Regions from separate parts of the Janibacter hoylei PVAS-1 genome, predicted to be linked through region 2. Evidence: riboswitches for the same ligand, from Rfam matches in the RefSeq annotation. Region 2 holds a riboswitch; each other region holds the start of a gene.
The links. Region 2 has a riboswitch for S-adenosylmethionine ahead of ssuE (NADPH-dependent FMN reductase). Riboswitches for the same ligand answer to the same signal wherever they lie in the genome.

Region 1 (3,268 bases), on a different contig from region 2:
GGGCCGAGGGGCGCGTCGCGCAGGGCACCCCGGCCGGGGCCGAGCGCGACTGACTCGGCCTGGCGCCGCCATGGCGCTGCTCACCTGACGGAATCCCGGCCGGGCGCGCTACGTTGGATCCAGCGGAGCGTGCCCGGACCGGGGACGCCCGAGCAGAGGAGACCGCCATGGCCACCCACCGCGTCCGCAACGCCGCCCACCTTGCCTCCGCCGTCCGCAGCGCGACCCGTCCCGGCGGGCCGACCCTGTGGCAGCGACTGCGCGCCGTGCCGCGGATGATCCGCGCCGTGCGCTCGGGCCAGTACACCGGACTGAGCTCGACCCGGCTGCTCATGATGCTCGCCGGCGTCGGCTACGTCGTCTCGCCCGTCGACATCGTCCCCGAGGGCCTGCTGCTCGCCTTCGGCCTCGTCGACGACGTGCTCGTCATCGGGTGGCTGGCGACGACCCTCGTGCGTGAGACCGAGGACTTCATCGCGTGGGAGCAGGGCGCCACCGCGGCCCCGGCCGGTGCGCACCACGGCGCCCCGCAGTGGGAGCAGCCGATCCCGTCGTACGTCGTCCCCGACTGATCCACAGGTCCGGAGGCGTCCGAGCGGCCCTCCACAGCCACGACTGGCCCCTGCCGGCGCGCGTCGGCAGGGGCCAGATTCGGTGTATGACACAGATCGTGAGACCCCGCGACGCCGCCGAGCTCGCCGTCCTGATGCCCTACCAGCTCGGGTTCCACCCCGGGCCCTCCGTCTGCCTGACGCTCATGCGCGAGCGGCGCCTCGGTCTGCTCCAGCGGCACGACCTCGTCGCCGAGCCGGACGTGGCTCGGCGTGTGGCCGCGGAGGCCGTCGCCATCGCGCTCCGGGAGGGGGCGAGCAGCGTGCTGCTCATGGCCTTCGAGGACGACGAAGGGCAGTCCCTTGCCCTGCGAGCGGCGATGACCGCGGCGGCTCTCGAGGCCGGGCTGCCGGTGCACCAGCACCTCGTCGTCCGCGACGGCCACTGCCACACCGTCGACGGCCCGGGGGCGGGCCGTGCCCTGCGTCTCCCACGACCCGAGGACGTGCCGGCGGTCGCTCCCTTCGTCGAGGCGGGGGTCTGCCCGGTACCCAGTCGGGATCACCTCGTGCGGGGGGTCCTCGCGGAGCGGGACGAGACGAGGGCGGCCGCCGTGGCCGTGGCGGCCAGCCCGCTGGGCGTGCGTCCCCGGGTCCCGGAGATCGCCACGGCCTGGACCCGGCTGCTCGACCCCGACGCCGGGGCCCGGCCCGTAGGCGACCTGGCCGACCGCGACCTGCTGGTGATCGCGAGGTCACTGCAGCTCGTCCCGTGGCGCGATGCCCTCCTCGCCGTGCTCTGTCCCGGGACCATGCCCCTGACGGGGGTCGACGAGCACTGGATCTCGCTCGCGCTCGAGGTCACGAGGTGGTGCCCGTGGGTCCTCGGGGACGACGAGCTCGTGCCGGAGGTGGGGGAGCACCGCGACGGGGTGCTCGCCGTCCGCACCCGGCTGCTCGAGCTGGCGCGTCTCGTCCCGGCCGAGCTCACCCCACCCCTGCTGACCAGCGCGGCGCACCTCGCGTGGTGGACGGGCGACGGCACGGTCACGGGGGTGTGCCTCGAGCGGGCTCTGCAGGTCGACCCCGACTACCGGCTCGCGGGGCTCATGCTCGAGCTGCTCTCCCACGGGGTCCGGCTGTGGGAGACGCCCAGAGTCGCCTGACCGGAGCAGGCCTCGTCCGCGCTGCGGACCCGGCTCGATCCGGCCGCCCGAGTGAGGTTAGAGTTGGCGCCAGGTCATGAGTGTCAGCGTCAAGCCCCGGCTAGCTGGCCGGCAACCCTCCTCGCGACGGGGTGCCCCGGGTGATGACCCGGCCGCATCGGAGTGATGTGGCAAGGCGAGACCCGGGAGCCCTCTCATGAGCGTATCCACCACACGGCCCACCACCTCTGCCCTCTGGCGTGACGACCACCCGTCCGGCGACCGCCTCTTCCAGCCCATCGGTGACCTCGTCGTCGAGTCGGGCGAGGTGCTGCCCGACGTCGTCCTGGCCTACGAGACGTGGGGACGGCTCTCGCCCTCCCGCGACAACGCGGTGCTCGTCGAGCACGCGCTCACCGGTGACAGCCATGTGGTCGGTCCTGCGGGCGAAGGTCACCCGACACCGGGATGGTGGCCCGGGCTCGTCGGGCCCGGCGCCCTCCTCGACACCGACGACTTCTTCGTCATCGCGATCAACGTGCTCGGTGGGTGCCAGGGCAGCACCGGCCCCGCGTCCCCCGGACCAGACGGCCGTCCGTGGGGCAGTCGCTTCCCGCGGCTGACCATCCGCGACCAGGTGACGGCCGAGGCGCGCCTTGCCGACGCCCTCGACATCCCGAGCTGGCACACCGTCATCGGTGGCTCGATGGGCGGCATGCGCACGCTCGAGTGGGTCGCCTCCTACCCGGACCGGGTCGGTACCGCGGTGGGCCTCGCATCGACCGCCTACGCCACGGCCGAGCAGATCGGCTGGAGCCAGACGCAGATCCACGCCATCCGCAACGACCCGTGGTTCGCCGGCGGCGACTACTACGGGCACCCGCAGGGCCCGGAGGTCGGCCTGGGCATCGCGCGGCGGATCGCACACATCACCTACCGCAGCGAGATGGAGCTGCACGACCGCTTCGGTCGTGATGTCCAGGACGAGGCGCCGGGGGAGAGCGGCCGGCCGCGCTACGCGGTCGAGAGCTACCTCGACCATCACGGGGGCAAGCTGGCGGCGCGCTTCGACGCCAACTCGTACATCGTGCTGTCCGAGGCGATGAACTCCCACGACATCGGACGCGACCGGGGTGGCATGGCGGCGGCGCTGGCCCCCTTCACCGGCCGGCTCGTCGTCGTCCCGGTGGACTCCGACCGGCTCTACCCGCCCCGGCTCTCGGACGAGATCGCGCGGGCCCGACCGGGCACGGAGCAGGCGATGATCCGCTCCGTCGTCGGCCACGACGGCTTCCTCACCGAGGTCGACCAGGTGGCCGCGCTCCTGGGCCAGGTCGTCGCAGGACGGCCCCTCGTCGACACGAGGAGCCGGAGTGAGACAGGTCACGGCGGTGCGGTGTAGCGTCTGGCCAAGACCCGTCCAGCAGCACTAGCCAGTCGAGGAGCAACGATGACCATCGTCGTGGGGTACGTGTCCACCAAGGAGGGCGAAGCCGCCCTGGAGCGAGCCTTCGAGGAGTGCCGTCTGCGCAAGGACAAGCTCGTCGTCATCCACTCCGACCGCGGTGGCGC
Region 2 (3,268 bases):
TCGACCTGCTCGACCCGCACCGCGAGCCCGGCCGCCTGACCTTCATCACCCGCATGGGTGCCGGCAAGATCCGCGAGGCGATGCCCGCCATCGTCGAAAAAGTCCGCGACTCCGGGGCGATGGTCACCTGGATCTGCGACCCGATGCACGGCAACACCTTCGAGTCGGCGTCCGGCTTCAAGACGCGTGACTTCGAGGACGTCGTCGACGAGGTCCGCGGCTTCTTCGAGGTGCACCGCTCGCTCGGCACCGTCCCCGGCGGTCTGCACGTCGAGCTCACCGGCAACGACGTCACCGAGTGCCTCGGCGGCGCCGAGCGGATCCTCGACGAGGACCTCAACAAGCGCTACGAGAGCGTGTGCGACCCGCGCCTGAACCACCAGCAGAGTCTCGAGCTGGCCTTCCTCACGGCGGAGATGCTCAGCCAGGGCTGAGCCCTCTCGTCCGTCCTGCCGAAGACCGGGCCGCCCGGCGAAGGGTGGGGTCGACGCTGGGGGAAAGTCCGGACCGCTTGGTCTGCCTCTCACGGGGCGCAGGCAGTCCGGACTTTTCCTTGAGTCGCGTCGACCCCACCCTTCGTCGTGCTGGCGGCGGCGCCCCCTTCGTCCTGCTGATGGTTGTGTGTTGAACAGGGAGTTCAGCGAGCCGGCGGCGCTCACCGGGCGCTGCCGGCACCCGGCGCTACCGGTTGACCACACAACCACCTGTCGAGTCAGCTGGGTCCCGTTGGGGGACAGGGGCACTCGTGGGGTCCGGATCGCGAGACAGGCAACTCCTTCTCTTGCAGTAGGAGATGGATCTGCGTAGGTTCTTCATCAGGTCACGAGTTCCAGCGTCAAGCCCCGGCTCGCTGGACAGCAACCCTCCAACTCGCGGTGGGGTGCTCCGGGTGAGGACCTGGCTCCGGTCACTTCCGGTCGGAGCAAGCGCGAGGCCCTCGCCGGCCTCCCGACGAGAGACGGGATCTCCCATGAGCACCACTGCCAGGACCGCACCGCGGTCGCTGCGCCCGGCGCTGCGGCGCCACGTCGACCTGCTGAGGGTCAACAGCGCGCTCTGTCGCTGACCTGAACCCGTATTTCCCTAGGGAAATACGGCCCCACCTGCGCATTTCCCTAGGGAAATGCGGCGCCACCTGCGCGTTTCCCTAGGGAAATGCGACATCACCCCCACCAACCCCGGTCCGGTGACGAGACCCCCTTCGTCGACCGTCGATCCGTCATGCCCACAGAGAGGCACCCCCATGGCTGTCATCGCCACCATCTCCAGCAGTCCGTCCACCTCGTCGCGGACCGAGGCGGTCCTCGGCGACCTGTCGCACCGCGTGCAGCGCGCCGGTCACCTCATCGCCCCGATCGTCTTGCGGGACCTGCCCGCCGAGCCGCTCCTGCGAGCCGACACGGACGACGACGACATCGCTCGCGCGGCCTGCACCCTGGCCCGCGCCGATGCCGTCATCGTCTCGACGCCGGTCTACAAGGCGGCGTACAGCGGCCTGCTCAAGGCCTTCCTCGACCTGCTGCCGCAGACCGGGCTCAAGGACAAGGTGGTCCTGCCGATCGCCACCGGCGGCAGCCCCGCCCACGTCCTCGCGGTGGACTACGCCCTGCGCCCCGTGCTCGCCAGCCTCGCGCCGAGCGCCATCACGCCGGGGTGGTTCGTCCTCGCCTCCGAGGTCACCCGACACGACGGCGGTGAGGTGAGCATCGCCGAGTCCGCCGCCGGCCCGCTGGCCGAGGTGACCCGCGTCTTCCTCGACGCCGTCGCCGGTCGCTCGCTCGTCGCGGCCGCGGAGGCCGCCCACCGCGGCGACCTCCTCGCGCGCTCCGTGGCGGTGGCCTGATGAGCACCCACACCTCACGCCGCTCCGTCCTGCTCGGCCTCGCCGGGATCGCGACGACCTCCGCCCTCGCCGGCTGCACCCTGCCCACGAGCGATGCCGCAGGCACCGGGCCCGGGGGCCGCGTGACCTTCCGATACCAGGGCAGCGCCAACAACGTCACCTTCCCCGAACTGGCCGACGACCTCGGCTACTTCCCGACCATCGACCTCGAGTACGTCGGCGCGACGGTGAGCGGGCCACAGGACATCCAGTCCGTCGCGACCGGGCAGACCGATGTCGGTGGCGCATTCTCCGGAGCGATCGTCAAGCTCGCGCAGGCCGGGTCGCCGATCACCGCGGTCATCAACTACTACGGCTCGGACAAGAAGTCCTACCAGGGCCTCTACGTCCGCAAGGACAGCGGAATCCGCAGGCCCAAGGACCTCGTCGGCAAGAAGATCGCCGTCAACACGCTGGGGGCCCACGCCGAGGCCTTCATCGAGACCTGGCTGACCACGGCCGGCCTCACCAGCCGGCAGATCGACCAGGTGCAGCTCGTCGTCCTGCCACCCAACGACACCGAGGAGGCCATCCGCCGCCGGCAGATCGACGTCGGTGCCCTCGGCGGGGTCCTGCAGGACCGGGCGCTCTCGCAGCCCGACATCCGCGAGCTCGTGCGCGACACCGAGGTGCTCGGTCACGAGCTCAACGGCGGCCAGTACGTGCTGCGTGACGACTTCATCGACCAGCACCCGGACGCCGTCCGCGAGTTCACCACCGGTGTCGCCAAGGCGATCGAGTGGGCCCGCAGGACACCCCGCGCCACCGTCCACGCGCGCTTCGAGCGGATCATCGAGGGCCGCGACCGCAACGAGAGCACCGACAACGTCCGCTTCTGGAAGAGCACCGGTGTCCCGGCGAAGGGCGGGGCGGTCTCCGACGAGGACTTCACCCAGTGGGCGGCCTGGCTGGAGAGCACCGGGATCGTCGACCAGGCAGACCTCGACCCGGCGTCGATCTACACCAACGAGTACAACGACCTGGCCAAGGAGGGGACGAAGTGACCTCGAGCATCGAGCTGCGCCACGTCACCAAGGAGTTCGTCGTCCGCCCGACGAAGGACCAGCCGCGCGCGAGCGTGCTGCGGGCCGTCGAGGACATCAGCCTCACCGTCCCGGCAGGGGAGTTCCTCACCCTCGTCGGACCGAGCGGGTCGGGCAAGACCACCCTGCTCGACCTGCTCGGCGGGCTGAGCACCCCGACGAGCGGCGAGGTCCTCGTCGACGGCGAGGCCGTCACCGGACCGGGTCTCGACCGCGGGATCGTCTTCCAGCAGTACGCCCTCTTCCCCTGGCGCACGGCGCTGGCCAATGTCGCCTTCGGGCTCAAGCAGCTGCCGCTCACCCGCAAGGAGCGCACCGAGCGGGCGCGCGAGTACCTCGCCCT
Region 3 (3,268 bases), on a different contig from region 2:
GATCTGCCGTGGCGGGTGGGCGACCGGGCGATCCTGCGCGACCCGGGCAGCCGGCGGCTGTGGGCCGTGCGGGTCCTCGACGTCGACCCGCTCCCGCTGACCCGACGCGGTGCCGCCGCCCGCCGCACCGAGGCCCTGGCCGGAGGTGATCTCGCGACGACCCGTCTGCGCTCCCGGTCGGCAGATCGCGTCGCCACTTTCGAACGACTGGGCCTGCCGGTGCCGAGCACCGCTGTGCGGCAGGGCGACTGGCTGGTCGACTCCCGGGCTTGGGAGTCATGGCGAGCCGAGCTCGTCGAGTCGGTCGCCGCCCACCACGGTGCCGATCGCCTGAGCGCAGGGATGCCCGTCGCCGAGGCCGCCAGGGCACTGCTGCTGCCGGAGCACCTCCCTGCGCCGCTCGGCCCCGAGCTCGTCCGCAGCCTCGTCTCGGGCACCGACCTGACGATCACCGGCGGCCGGGTCCACGATCCGTCCGCGGCCGGCCTCGGTCCCGCGGGGGTGGGGGTCGCGGCGGTCGAAGGGAGGCTGCGGGACTCCCCCTTCGATGCACCGGAACGGGGCGACCTCGACGACCTCGGCCTAGGGCCTGCTGAGCTCGCCGCGGCCGCGCGCCTCGGGCGGCTGCTGCGACTGCCCGACGACGTCGTGCTGCTGCCCGACGGTCCGGCCCGGGCGATGCGGGTGCTGGCGGGGCTGGAGCAGCCCTTCACCCTGAGCGCCGCCCGGCAGGCGCTCGGCACGACCCGCCGGGTGGCCGTGCCGCTGCTCGAGCACCTCGACTCACGTGGCTGGACCCGACGGGTCGACGGATCGCTGCGCGAGGTCGCGCGATAGTAAGTAGCCCCGGCGTGGCCCTCAGGCAGCGGCGGGAGCCACCTCGAGGGACGTCGTGACCGGCACGCCCAGCGTCAGGTTGTCGAGGACGGGGCAGTGCTCGGCGACGGCCTGCTCGAGGCGGCGGTAGTCCGCCTCGCTCGCCGGGCCGGCGACCCGGATTCCTAGCTCGATCCCTTGGAAGCCGGGGCGCACGGTCTCGTCGGTGCCGAAGAACCCGGCGAGGTCGATCGTGCCCTCGAGGTCGACGTCGATGGAGTCGACCGCGATGCCGAGCTTGCCGGCCCAGACCTGGTAGCTGATGACGGTGCACGATGCGAGGGCGGCGAGCAGGTGCTCGATCGGGTTTGCGCCCCGGTCGGCGCCGCCGAGGCTCTCCGGCTCGTCGATGGTGAACTCGTGCTGGCGGGAGGTGATCGCGACCTCGGTCCCGGTGACGAGGCGGCCCTGCACGCTCGAGGTGAGGACGGTCGATGCGGTGGCGGACATGGGTGCTCCTGTGTGGGTCACGGGGCGGCAACGCCCCTCGCTTGGCCCGGTCGGTCGACCGCGCCCAGGTCCTCACCCGGGGCACCCCACCGAAGGGAGGAGGGTTGCCGCCCAGCCAGCCGGGGCTTCGCGCTGGGACTCATGACCTACCCATAACGTGACATGATCCGATCCATAATGTCCAGTTATGTATTGGAGGGTGGGACGGGGCGCCCGAGCTCAACCGTGAAGAGCGGCAGGAAGAGCTGTGCCAGCGGCCCGATGGCCACGGCGTAGAGGATCGTGCCGACCCCGACGGTGCCGCCCAGCAGCCAGCCGACGGCGACCACGGCGACCTCGATGCCGGTGCGCACGCCCCGGATCGAACCACCGGTGATGCGAGCCAGGCCGGTCATCAGACCGTCGCGCGGGCCGGGGCCGAACTGCGACCCGATGTACATGCCCGTCGCGACGCCGTTGAGCACCACGCCGCCGAGCAGCAGGACGACCCGCCAGACCGTGCCGGACGGCTCGTCGAGGATCGACAGCACGAGGTCGGCCGACGGACCGATGAGCAGGGCGTTGCCGATCGTGCCCAGACCGGGCTTCTGCCGCAGGGGGATCCAGCCGAGCAGCACGAGCAGCGAGACGCCGATGACGATCGTGCCGAAGCTCAGCGGGATGTGGTGCGAGACGCCGACGTGCAGCACGTCCCACGGGATCTGCCCCAGGGTCGCGCGCAGGACCATCGCCATGGACGCCCCGTAGAGGAAGAGCCCGGCGAGCAGGAGCGGCAGGCGCACGCCGAGGCGGCCGGCGCGCAGCTGCTCGATCGGGCCGATGTCGGCGAGGGCCCGGCCGTGGGGCAGGCGGGTGGCAGCATCCTTGGTCACGGGGTCACCCTGCACCCGGGCGGCCACGATGTCGACCTTTGCCGGCCCTTCGAGACGGTCGCTGAGCGACCTCCTCAGGGACCACCTTCGAGACGGTCGCTGAGCGACCTCCTCAGGGACCACCTTCGAGACGGTCGCTGAGCGACCTCTTCAGGGACCACCTTCGAGACGGTCGCTGAGCGACCGCCCACGCGGAACGTGGGACCCGCTCAGGGACCGGGTGGCATCAGTCGCCCTCGGTCTTGCGGCCTCGGGAGACGACCTTGCGATCGGGCGTGAAGACGACCTGCGAGTCCTTGCCCTCGTAGTCGAACTGGTTGAGGAAGAAGCGGATCGCGTTGATCCGGCCGCGCTTTTTGTCGTTGGACTTGATGACCGTCCACGGCGCGTGGCGGGTGTCCGTGCGGCGGAACATCTCCTCCTTGGCCTCGGTGTAGGCCTCCCACTTGTCGAGGCTCTCGAGGTCCATCGGGGAGAGCTTCCACCGGCGCACCGGGTCGATCTGGCGGATGGCGAAGCGGGTGCGCTGCTCCTGCTGGGTCACCGAGAACCACAGCTTGGTGACGTGCACCCCGGCGTCGGCGAGCATCCGCTCGATCTTCGGGGCCTGGTCCATGAAGCTCTCGTACTGCTCGTCGCTGCAAAATCCCATGACCCGCTCGACGCCCGCGCGGTTGTACCAGGAGCGGTCGAAGAGGACGATCTCGCCGCTCGTCGGCAGGTGCTGGATGTAGCGCTGGAAGTACCACTGCCCGAGCTCTCGTTCCGAGGGCTTGGTCAGGGCGACGACGCGGGCGCCTCGCGGGTTGAGGTGCTCGGTGAAGCGCTTGATCGTCCCGCCCTTGCCCGCGGCGTCGCGGCCCTCGAAGAGCACGACGAACTTGCGCCCCGTGTCCTGCGCCCAGTACTGGAACTTCAGCAGCTCGATCTGCAGCAGGTACTTCTGGACGTCGTACTCCTCGCGCTCCATGAGCTCGTCGTACGGGTAGTTCTCCCGCCAGGTCTCGACGGCCTTGCCGTCGGGGGCGATGAGCATCGGGTCGTCGCCCTGGTCGTCACGCACGGTGTAG

Region 1: linked by a shared signal. The riboswitch ahead of metX (homoserine O-acetyltransferase MetX) and the one ahead of ssuE (NADPH-dependent FMN reductase) in region 2 are both predicted to bind S-adenosylmethionine.
Region 3: linked by a shared signal. The riboswitch ahead of CWN80_RS05755 (OsmC family protein) and the one ahead of ssuE (NADPH-dependent FMN reductase) in region 2 are both predicted to bind S-adenosylmethionine.

What each region holds. Positions count from the first base shown of each region.
Region 1 covers NZ_PIPF01000002.1:119,992-123,259, forward strand. The annotation lists gene CWN80_RS02825 (alanine/glycine:cation symporter family protein) at 1-53, shown strand, start outside; gene CWN80_RS02830 (YkvA family protein) at 168-572, shown strand; gene CWN80_RS02835 (DUF4192 domain-containing protein) at 659-1,717, shown strand; SAM riboswitch class IV at 1,790-1,900, shown strand; gene metX (homoserine O-acetyltransferase MetX) at 1,914-3,098, shown strand; gene CWN80_RS02845 (universal stress protein) at 3,147-3,268, shown strand, end outside.
Region 2 covers NZ_PIPF01000007.1:355,329-358,596, reverse strand. The annotation lists gene CWN80_RS08575 (class II 3-deoxy-7-phosphoheptulonate synthase) at 1-434, shown strand, start outside; SAM riboswitch class IV at 819-935, shown strand; gene ssuE (NADPH-dependent FMN reductase) at 1,244-1,843, shown strand; gene CWN80_RS08565 (ABC transporter substrate-binding protein) at 1,843-2,886, shown strand; gene CWN80_RS08560 (ABC transporter ATP-binding protein) at 2,883-3,268, shown strand, end outside.
Region 3 covers NZ_PIPF01000005.1:116,670-119,937, forward strand. The annotation lists gene CWN80_RS05750 (SelB domain-containing protein) at 1-837, shown strand, start outside; gene CWN80_RS05755 (OsmC family protein) at 859-1,326, opposite strand; SAM riboswitch class IV at 1,359-1,473, opposite strand; gene yczE (membrane protein YczE) at 1,512-2,198, opposite strand; gene ppk2 (polyphosphate kinase 2) at 2,425-3,268, opposite strand, start outside.